2 regions of the Nonomuraea sp. NPDC050328 genome follow, and region 2 is predicted to be linked to the other one. Evidence: riboswitches for the same ligand, from Rfam matches in the RefSeq annotation. Region 2 holds a riboswitch; the other holds the start of a gene.
What was found. Region 2 has a riboswitch for cyclic di-AMP ahead of ACIBG7_RS25365 (hypothetical protein). Riboswitches for the same ligand answer to the same signal wherever they lie in the genome.

Region 1 (5,202 bases), on a different contig from region 2:
ATGGGGTCGAGCAGGAAGGCCGGGATGTCGGCGGTCCCGTTGTGCACCTTGGCCGGGGCCTGGACCGGGGTGCCCTTGGCCAGGGCCACGGCCAGCTCCGCCGACTTCTCCGCCTCGGCCCGGATGTCCAGGTAGATGGTCATGTACTGCTCGCCGGTGAGGATGCGCTGCACGGCGGCGAGCTCGGCGTCCTGTCCGGTGATCGGCGGCAGGGTCTGGTACCCGGCGCGCTTCATGGCCGCGATGGCGCCGCCCGCCATGCCGTCGTTGGCGCTCAGCACGCCGACGATCCGGTCCTTGCCCAGGGCGGTGATGGCCTGCTCCATCTGCTGCTGCGCCTTGTCGGGGCTCCAGTCGGGGGTGTCGAACTCCCGCCCGACCTTGACCTTGCCCTCCAGGACGCTCTTGGCGCCCTTCTTGTAGTCGGCCGAGCTGGGGTCGGTGGGGGAGCCGTGGATCATCACGATCTCGCCCTGGCCGGCCACGCCCTTGGCGGTCATCGCCTCCAGCAGCGCCTGGCCCTGCATCTCGCCGACGCGGACGTTGTTGAAGGAGACGTAGTAGGCGTAGTCGATGCCGGAGATCAGCCGGTCGTAGGCGATCACCGGGACCTTGCGCTGCTTGGCCTGGTTGACCAGGGGCGCGACCGCGCCGGCGTCCACGGCGTCCAGGACGATCACGTTCGCGCCCTGCGCCAGGGCGGCTTCGACCTGCTGTTGCTGCTTGGCGGCGTCCTGGTCGGCGTTGCCGTACAGGAGCTCGCAGTCGGGGCAGAGCTGCTTGACCTTGGCCTCGAACAGCGGGCGGTCGAAGGCTTCGTACCGGGTGGTCTTGGACTCCGGCAGGAACAGCGCGATCTTGCTGGTCTTGCCGGCCTCGCTGTTCTGGCCTGCCGTACCGGACCCGCAGGCGGTCAGCAGGGCGGCGGCTAAGCAGAGTGCTCCCAGGGCGGCTGTGCGGTGCATCGCCCCTCCTCTCCTATTTGGTAAGAAAGGTAATTTACTATCAACGCGTTGGCTAGACTTCCGCTGTGCTGGGGAATCCGCGGCTGCTCCGCGTGCTGAACGAGCGGCAGCTCCTCGATCGGCTGGCCGCCCACGGTCCCGCCGCCCGCGCGGACCTGGCGAAGGCGACCGGCCTGTCCAAACCGACCGTCTCCGCCGTGCTGGCCGGGCTGGAGGAGGACGGCCTCGTGCACCTGGTGGGCGAGGTCCTGGGCCGGCCCGGGCCGGTCAGCTCGCTCTACGACCTCAACGCCGCCGCCCGGCACGTGGCGGGCATCGACATCGGGCGCGACTGGATCCGGGTGGCCGTCGCCGACCTGCGGGCCGCCTTCGTCGGGCGGACCGACGCACGCAACACCGCCCGCACCTCCGCCGAGCTGGCCGCCTGCGTGGCCGAGCTGACCCGGCAGGCCGCCGCCGAGGCCGGGGTCGAGTGGTCCTCGATCGCCTGCGCGGTGGTCGGGGCGCCGGGCGTCTACGACCCCGCGGCCGGGCTGCTCTCCCTCGCCCCCAACCTGCCCGGTCCTGACCTGGGCGAACGGCTGGCCGCCGCGCTCGGCGTCGAGCTGGTCATCGAGAACGACATCAACCTCGCCGCGGTCGGCGAGATGGCGTACGGCGAGGGCCGCGGCAAGGCCAACTTCGCGCTGGTCTCGGTCGGCACCGGCGTCGGGATGGGCATCGTCATCAACGGCGAGCTCTACGTCGGCGCCCGCGGAGCGGCCGGCGAGGTGTCCTACCTGCCGGCCGCCGAGGCGCCCGAGGGCGACGAGACCCTGGAGCGCGGCGCCACCGAGACGGTCGCCGCCGCGCCCGGCGTGGTGCGCGCCGCCCAGGCCGCCGGGCTGCGGCTGGACAGCGCCCGCGAGGTCTTCGCCGCCGCGGCAGGGGGCGACCCGGTCGCGTTGTCGGTGGTCGACGGCGAGGGCCGGCGGATCGGCGGGCTGCTGGTCGCGGTGGCGGCCGTGCTCGACCCGGAGGTGATCGTGCTCACCGGCGGCGTCGGGCACAACCTCGACCTGCTCGGGCGCTCCATCCAGCGGCGGATCGCCGAGCTGGGGCCTCTGCGGCCCCAGGTGGTGGCCAGCGCGCTGGGCGACAGCGGGGTGCTGCTGGGCGCGGTCGCCCACGCCAAGGCCCGGGCCTGGGAGTTGATCTTCGAGCTCAGAGGCTCGCGGTAGGCATCGTCTCGGCGGGCTTGGCCTTCTGCTTCAGCAGGGCCGCCCAGAGCGCGACGCCCTTGGGGTCGGGCCGGACCGCGCCGACGAAGGCGCCGCGCCGCCAGCCGCTGAGCCGCTCCTCCTTGACCACGTCACCGGAGTGCGGGGCGTGCACCATGTACCCGGGGCGGCTGATCATGCCCACGTGCCCGAGGCCGGAGAAGAAGACCATGTCGCCCGGCTTGAGCTCCTTCCAGGAGATCTTCCTGCCGAAGGCGGAGTACTGCTGGGCCGCGGTGCGGGGCAGCTCGATGCCCGCGCTCTCGTAGGCGCGGAGCATGAGTCCGGAGCAGTCGTAGCCGCGGTCGGAGGTCCCGCCCCAGACGTACGGCACGCCCCGCTTGGACATGGCGTAGGTGAGGGCCTTCTTCCAGGCGGGCGGCTTGACGGCCCGGTCGCGCACCTCCTTGACCTGGGCGGCGTCCAGTGTGATGCTGGCGGCCTTCTCCGGCGTGCTGCCCGCGCCGGCCGAGGCGTGGGCCGGGGCCGGGGTGGCGGCGAGCGCCAGCGGGAGGGCGAGGGCGGCGAGAACGAGGCGAGACAGGGGAGGGTCCTTCCACGCGGCCGACCGGGTTAGCTGACGGGCTCGGGCCTGGAAGTCGGCCCTACACGAAGGGATTCGCCCCATGAAGAAAGGTGGGTCCCCGGCTCTGTCACGGACGTGACGGATTAGGCTCGTGGGACTCTAACGAAAGGGTCAAAAGGTCGCAAATCGGACAAAAAGCCGTGTCCGCCTTTTGAGATCGGTTGTTCGCAGGGCGAGACAGGGGGGTAGGGTACGTTCTCATGGAGTCGCGCAACATTCGTCTGGCCGTGATCCCCGGAGACGGGATCGGCACCGAAGTCGTCGCCGAAGGACTGAAGGTCCTCAACGCGACCGGTGTCAAGATCGAGACCACCCACTACGACCTGGGTGCCGCTCGCTACCACCGCACCGGCGAAGTGCTGCCCGACGCCACTCTCGACGAGCTGCGCGGCTACGACGCGATCCTGCTCGGCGCGGTCGGCGACCCCAGCGTGCCGCCGGGCGTCCTGGAGCGCGACCTGCTGCTCAAGCTCCGCTTCGAGCTCGACCACTACGTCAACCTCCGGCCCGTGAAGTTGTTCCCGGGCGTCGAGACGCCGCTGGCCGGCGTCACGCCGGAGGACATCGACATGGTGGTCGTCCGTGAGGGCACCGAGAGCCTCTACGCGGGCGCCGGCGGCGTGCTGCGCAAGGGCACCCCGCACGAGATCGCCACCCAGGAGTCGCTCAACACCGCCTTCGGCGTGGAGCGCGTGGTCCGCTACGCCTTCGCCAAGGCCGCCGAGCGGCCCCGCAAGAAGCTCACCCTGGTCCACAAGACCAACGTCCTCACCTTCGCCGGCGACCTGTGGGCCCGCACCGTCAAGCGGGTCGCCGCCGACTTCCCCGAGGTCACCACCGACTACCAGCACATCGACGCCGCCTCGATGTTCTTCGTCACCGACCCAGGCCGCTTCGACGTGATCGTCACCGACAACCTCTTCGGCGACATCATCACCGACATCGGCGCCGCCATCGCCGGTGGCATCGGCCTGGCCGCCAGCGGCAACGTCAACCCCGACCGCACCGCGCCGAGCATGTTCGAGCCCGTCCACGGCAGCGCGCCCGACATCGCCGGCCAGGGCAAGGCCGACCCGACCGCGACCATCCTCTCCATCGCCATGCTCCTCGAGCACCTCGGGCTGACCGCCGAGGCCGAGCGCGTCGAGCAGGCCGTCGCCGCCGACATCCTCGAGCGGAGCGGCGGCCGGGTGCGCGGCACCCAGGAGATCGGTGACGACATCACCGCACGAGTAGCCGGCGGCGCCTAGCCGTACCCGGCCGGGCGCCCTTCGCGCTCCGGCCTGCCTGCCCTACGAACGCCTGGTGGCCGCAGCCACCAGGCGTTTTTGGTATAGATGCCGCTACATCCCAGATACTGGACATAAGCCCGCCTCGCGAAAGAAGGACTCCGCCATGACGCTCAGCTTCGACGTGCAACTCTCCGACCGCGCGCGCACCGCGGCCGAGCGCGACCAGATACTCGCGGCGCCCGGCTTCGGTCAGCACTTCACCGACCACATGATCTCGATCGACTTCACCGAGGAGCTCGGCTGGCACAACGCGCGGCTCGAGCCGTACGGGCCGTTGACGCTCGACCCGGCGACCTCGGTCTTCCACTACGCGCAGGAGCTCTTCGAGGGGCTCAAGGCCTACCGCCAGAGCAACGGCTCCATCGTGGCCTTCCGCCCGTACGCCAACGCGGCGCGCTTCAACAAGTCCTGCGCCCGCATGGCCATGCCCGAGGTGCCCGAGGAGACCTTCGTCGAGGCGCTCGAACTGCTCGTCCAGACCGACCGCGACTGGGTGCCGACCACCGAGGGCCACTCGCTCTACCTGCGGCCCTTCATCATCGCCACCCAGGTCGGGCTGGGCGTGAACTACCCGTCCAAGCAGTACCGCTTCATGGTCATCGCCTCACCGGCCGCCTCCTACTTCGCCGGCGGCATCAAGCCGGTCTCGGTCTGGCTGTCCACCGAGTACACCCGCGCGGCGCCCGGCGGCACCGGCGCGGCCAAGTGCGGCGGCAACTACGCGGCGGCCTTCGTCGCCCAGCGCCAGGCCGTCGAGCAGGGCTGCGACCAGGTGGTGTGGCTCGACTCCAACGAGCACCGCTATGTCGAGGAGATGGGGGGCATGAACCTGTTCTTCGTCTTCGGGAACAAGCTGATGACCCCGTCGTTGACCGGCACGCTGCTGCCGGGCATCACCCGTGACTCCATCTTGAACCTCGCCGCCGAGCTGGGCCTGGAGGCCGAGGAAGGCCGGCTGTCGATCGAGGAGTGGCAGGCCGGGTGCGAGTCGGGCGAGCTGACCGAGGTCTTCGCCTGCGGCACCGCCGCCGTGGTCACCCCGGTCGGCACCGTCAAGGGCGCCGACCGGGCTTGGGTCGTGGGTGACGGGACCCCCGGCG
Region 2 (5,202 bases):
CACCGCGGGCTTCACCCCGCTGCTGAAGATGCACACGCTCGGCCACGGCTTCGTGCCCGACCCGATCCACGCCGGCGGGCTGCGCTACCACGGCATGGCGCCGCTGCTGTCGCACCTGTACGAGCTGGGCCGCTTCGAGGCGGTGACCAGGTCGCAGCGCGAGTGCTTCGAGGCCGGTGTGCGTTTCGCCAGGACCGAGGGCATCGTGCCGGCGCCGGAGCCCACGCACGCCCTGGCCGAGGCGATCGCCGAGGCGTTGCGCTGCAAGGAGACGGGCGAGGAGAAGGTCATCCTGACCGCGTTGTGCGGGCACGGGCACTTCGACATGTCCGCCTACGACCGCTATCTCTCCGGCGAGATGCGCGACTTCGTGCTGCCGCAGGAACGCATCGACGAGGCGCTCAGCGCCCTGCCGCAGGGCCGCTAGCGGAGCCGGGGGGACCCCGCCGGGGTCCCCACCGGTTCAGCGCGAGGCTGGGCGCTTGCCGTGGTTCGCCTTCTTCTTCTTGCGGGCTCTGCTCTTGCGCGCGCGCTTGGCCATCGGCGTCTCCCGACATGTCAGGCTATGTGGTGTAGGTCACACCGTCTCCCGGCACACCGACCAGGTCAAGCGCTCAGTTTCCAACACCGCCATGTCATAATTTGGTGGAATCTGTTGGAAGGAGGCGTCGTGCTCGCACAGCAGCGGCAGCAGACGATTCTGGAGCGGGTCCGGCGCCACGGCGCGGTCCGGGTGGCCGAGCTCGTGCGCGACCTGGGCGTCTCCGACATGACCGTCCGGCGCGACCTGGAGGTCCTGGCCGAGCGCGGCCTGCTGGAGAAGGTGCACGGCGGCGCGACCATCGGCGGTCCCGGCTCCACCGAGGAGCCCGGCTTCGCCGCCAAGACCACGCGCCAGCAGCCGGAGAAGGAGGCGATCGCGCGCGCCGCGGCCCGTCTCGTCCGGCCCGGCACCGCCGTCGCGCTCTCGGCCGGCACCACCAACTGGGCGCTGGCCCACCACCTGATCGAGGTCCCGGACCTCACGGTGATCACCAACTCGATCCAGGTGGCCGAGGTCTTCCACCGCAACCAGCGCGACGACCGCACGGTCGTGCTCACCGGCGGCGTCCGGACCCCCTCCGACGCCCTGGTCGGCCCGGTCGCCGTCGCCGCGCTGCGCACGCTGCACGTCGACACCCTCTTCCTGGGCGTGCACGGCATGAGCGTGCGCGCCGGATTCACCACCCCCAACCTGCTGGAGGCGGAGACCAACCGCGCGCTGGTGCAGTGCGCCGGGCGCCTGGTCGTCCCCGCCGACCACACCAAGTGGCAGACGGTGGGCATCAGCACCATCGCCGAACTGTCCCAGGCCGACGTCGTCATCAGCGACGCGCGCCTGGACGCCGAGGCGCGCCGGGACCTGGCCGAGCGCGCCGGAGAACTGATCATCGCGGAGGAAGCGTCGTGAAGCGCACCATCACTCACCTGGCCGACGGCAGGGAGCTGATCTACTACGACCGGCGCGACGACGCCGACCGGTCCGCGATCGACCGCCGCCGCCTCGATCCCCGCCCGCTCGCCTCCGAGCTGCGCTACGACCCGCTCACCGAGGAGTGGGTGGCCATCGCCGGCCACCGCCAGAGCCGCACCTTCCTGCCGCCCGCCGACGAGTGCCCGCTGTGCCCGTCGACCGCGGCACGCGCCTCCGAGATCCCGGCGAGCGAGTACGACGTGGTGGTCTTCGAGAACCGCTTCCCCTCCTTCTCCACCAACCTCGGCGACTACCCCCAGGTCGGCGGCCTGAGCGAGGTGCGACCCGGCGTGGGCCGCTGCGAGGTGGTCTGCTTCACCTCCGAGCACGACTCCAGCTTCTCCCAGCTCAGCGACGAGCAGGTCGAGCTGGTCATGGAGGCCTGGGCCGACCGCACCGCCGAGCTGTCCACGATCGAGGGCGTCGAGCAGGTCTTCTGCTTCGAGAACCGCGGCGAGGAGATCGGCATCACCCTCCCCCACCCGCACGGGCAGATCTACGGCTACCCGTACGTCACGCCGCGCACCCGGCTGCACCTGGCCGCCGCGGCCAAGCGGCCCACGCTCTTCGCCGACGTGCTGGCCGCCGAGCAGGCCGGGCCCCGGGTGGTCGCCGCCAACGAGTTGTGGACCGCCTTCGTGCCGGCCGCGGCGCGGTGGCCGTTCGAGGTGCACCTGTACCCGCATCGCCAGGTGCCGGACCTGCCGGCGCTCACGGCCGAGGAGCGGGCGGCGTTCGCGCCGCTCTACACCTCGGTGCTGCGGGCCTTCGACGGGCTGTTCGGGTTGCGCATGCCGTACATCGCGGGCTGGCACCAGGCGCCGGTACGGCAGGGCCGCGAACTGGCCTACCTGCACCTGGAGCTGTTCTCGGTCCGGCGGGCGCCCGGCAAGCTGAAGTACCTGGCCGGATCGGAGTCGGGGATGGGCGCGTTCGTCAACGACGTACCGCCGGAGGAGGCGGCCCGACTGCTTCGATCACAGGTAGATCACTAAGCGATCTCGGCTTGGAGTCGCGTTACCTTGGTTTTACCGTTAGTATCCCTCTCGCAACGGCTGTCACAGCCGTCGCACGCCTAATCCCGGGCGCGTCGCCCGGGAGCCGGGGACCCATCGCACCCTGGGGTGAATCCACTTCGGTGGTAGGGCATCTCCTGCCCGAACCCGTCAGCTAACCCGGCCGGCAGAAGGAGAGGAAGGTTCGTGGCGGCCAAGTCCGCGATGGTCACCGCGGGGATTCTCACCGCGGTCGCACTCACCTTCGGCACGTTCCCCGCCGTCGCCGCGCCCAAGCCCACCGAGCCGGAGCTCCGCGCCGAGCTGGTGAAGCTGAACAAGAAGGCCGACAAGCTCATCGAGGCCTACAACGCCAAGCGCGTCTCGCTGGGCAAGGCCCAGAGTGCGGAGAAGGCGGCCAAGGCCCGGCTGGCCCAGGCCGAGGCGCAGCTCGCCGAGGCCGAGAAGCTCATCACCCAGCTCGCCGAGATCCAGTACCAGAACAACGGCTCGCTGCCGCCCTTCATGCCGACCGACGCCGTCGGCGCCGCCGTCTTCGACGCGGTGACCGACCAGCAGCAGGCGGCCATCCAGGGCGTGCAGGCCACGCGGGACGCCAAGAAGCTCGCCGCCGACCAGGCCTCGACGCTGGCGGTCACGATCAAGAAGGAGAGCACCGAGCTCGCCGCCCAGCGCGACGAGGCGGAGAAGCTCATCTCCGACATCAAGAAGAAGCTCGTGGAGCTCGTCCCGTACGGCACGGGCCGCCGCTCCGACGGCTCCTTCGCGCCCGAGCTGCCCAGCGGGTCGGACAACATCACCCCGCGCACGCGGCTGATGCGGGCGGAGATCCAGAAGAACTTCAACCTGCAGTACACCGTCGGCTGCTACCGCGTGGACGACAGCGGCGAGCACCCGCTCGGCCGGGCCTGCGACTTCATGATGAGCAGCGGCGGCGCCATGCCCTCCAACGCCGGCAACGCGCTCGGCGACCAGGTCGCCGCGTGGGCGATCAAGAACATGGACAAGCTGGGCGTCAAGTACGTGATCTGGAAGCAGCGGATCAACCAGGGTTCGGGCTGGCGGGCCATGTCCGACCGTGGCAGCATCACCGCCAACCACTACGACCACGTGCACATCTCGATGCTCTGAGACGTGGTGCGCCCGGGCATCTGGCGCGGAGGCCCGGGCGCATCGCCCCCTGCAAACCGGTACAGCATTCCCCCCTGCAAACCGGTACAAATGGGGGACTATGCAACGTACTGAGCCTCCCCATGTCGCCCCCGAAGCCGAGACCCTGACCGGTTTCCTCGACTACCAGCGCGAGACCCTGGCCTGGAAGTGCTCCGGCCTGACCGACGAGCAACTCGCCACCCCCGCCGTCGAGCCCTCCTCCATGTCCCTCCTGGGCCTGCTGCGGCACCTGGCCGACGTGGAGCGCGGCTGGTTCCGGCGGGTGATCGCCGGCGAGGACGCCCGGGCCCGGCACTGGCGCGAGGACGACCGGGACGCCGCCTTCCACGAGGCCGCCTCCGACACCTACGAGGCGGCCTTCGCCGCCTGGCAGGAGGAGATCGCCCGGTCCAGGAAGATCCTCGCCGAGCGCGCCCTCGACGACGTGGTCGCCCACGACGGCGACCGGTTCACCGTGCGCTGGATCGTGGTGCACATGATCGAGGAGTACGCCCGCCACAACGGCCACGCCGACCTGCTGCGCGAGCGGATCGACGGGGCCACCGGCGAGTAGCCTCAGCCCGCCAGGCGGACCGGGTTGACCAGGTCGGCGTAGACCAGCAGACCGGCCATGAACATCATCAGGAACGCCAGGGCGTAGGTCAGCGGCAGGACCTTGGCCACGTCGACGTGGGCGGGCTCGGGCCGGCGCGTGATCCTCGCGAAGCCGCGCTTGAGCCCCTCCCACAGGCCGCCCGCGATGTGGCCGCCGTCCAGCGGGAGCAGCGGGATCAGGTTGAACATGCCGACCGCCAGGTTGAACATGGCGATCAGGTTGACGTAGAAGAGCAGCTTGTTCTCGATCGGGGTGTCGAGGGTGGCGATCTCGCCGCCGATGCGGCCGATGCCGACCACGCCGATCGGCCCGTTGGGGTCGCGCTCCTCGCCGGAGAAGGCCGCGTGCCAGACGCCGACCATGCGGTTGGGCAGGTTGACCAGCGACTCGCCGACGCGGGCGATCATGCCGCCCATCTCGCTGACGGTGTAGCCGATGCTCTGCCGCTCGACGACCGCCTGCGGCTTGACGCCCAGGTAGCCGACGACCTCGGTCTTCTTGGCGTCGTCGAGCTTGGGCATCTCCTGGGCGATCAGGTTGACCTTGAGGTCCTGGCGCTGCCCGGCCCGCTCGATGCCGAGGGTGACCTGGGCGGCTCCGGCGCTCCTGATGTTGCCCTGGATCTCCTCCCAGGCGCTGATCGGGCGGCCGTTGAAGGCGACGATCCTGTCGCCGGGCTGCAGGCCGGCCAGGATCGCGGGGGTCTTGGCGTCGGCCGGGGTGCACTGGCGGTTGGGGTTCTTCGTGAGCTCGGCGGTCGGGATGACGCACTGCGGCATCTCGGCCACCACCGGCTTGGCGGTGGCGACGCCGAAGCCCATGAAGATCACGCCGAAGAGGATGAAGGCCAGCACGATGTTGGTCAGCGGGCCGCCGGACATGATGACGACCTTCTGCCACCACTT

Region 1: another riboswitch for cyclic di-AMP. It lies ahead of ACIBG7_RS23845 (C40 family peptidase); the one in region 2 lies ahead of ACIBG7_RS25365 (hypothetical protein).

What each region holds. Positions count from the first base shown of each region.
Region 1 is NZ_JBITIW010000006.1:260,377-265,578, forward strand. It holds gene ACIBG7_RS23835 (sugar ABC transporter substrate-binding protein) at 1-965, opposite strand, end outside; gene ACIBG7_RS23840 (ROK family protein) at 1,031-2,185, shown strand; gene ACIBG7_RS23845 (C40 family peptidase) at 2,169-2,627, opposite strand; cyclic di-AMP (ydaO/yuaA leader) riboswitch at 2,772-2,910, opposite strand; gene ACIBG7_RS23850 (3-isopropylmalate dehydrogenase) at 3,011-4,060, shown strand; gene ACIBG7_RS23855 (branched-chain amino acid aminotransferase) at 4,206-5,202, shown strand, end outside.
Region 2 is NZ_JBITIW010000007.1:15,354-20,555, forward strand. It holds gene ACIBG7_RS25345 (TrpB-like pyridoxal phosphate-dependent enzyme) at 1-427, shown strand, start outside; gene ACIBG7_RS25350 (50S ribosomal protein bL37) at 464-541, opposite strand; gene ACIBG7_RS25355 (DeoR/GlpR family DNA-binding transcription regulator) at 671-1,450, shown strand; gene galT (galactose-1-phosphate uridylyltransferase) at 1,447-2,508, shown strand; cyclic di-AMP (ydaO/yuaA leader) riboswitch at 2,576-2,712, shown strand; gene ACIBG7_RS25365 (hypothetical protein) at 2,716-3,660, shown strand; gene ACIBG7_RS25370 (DinB family protein) at 3,761-4,255, shown strand; gene ACIBG7_RS25375 (site-2 protease family protein) at 4,258-5,202, opposite strand, start outside.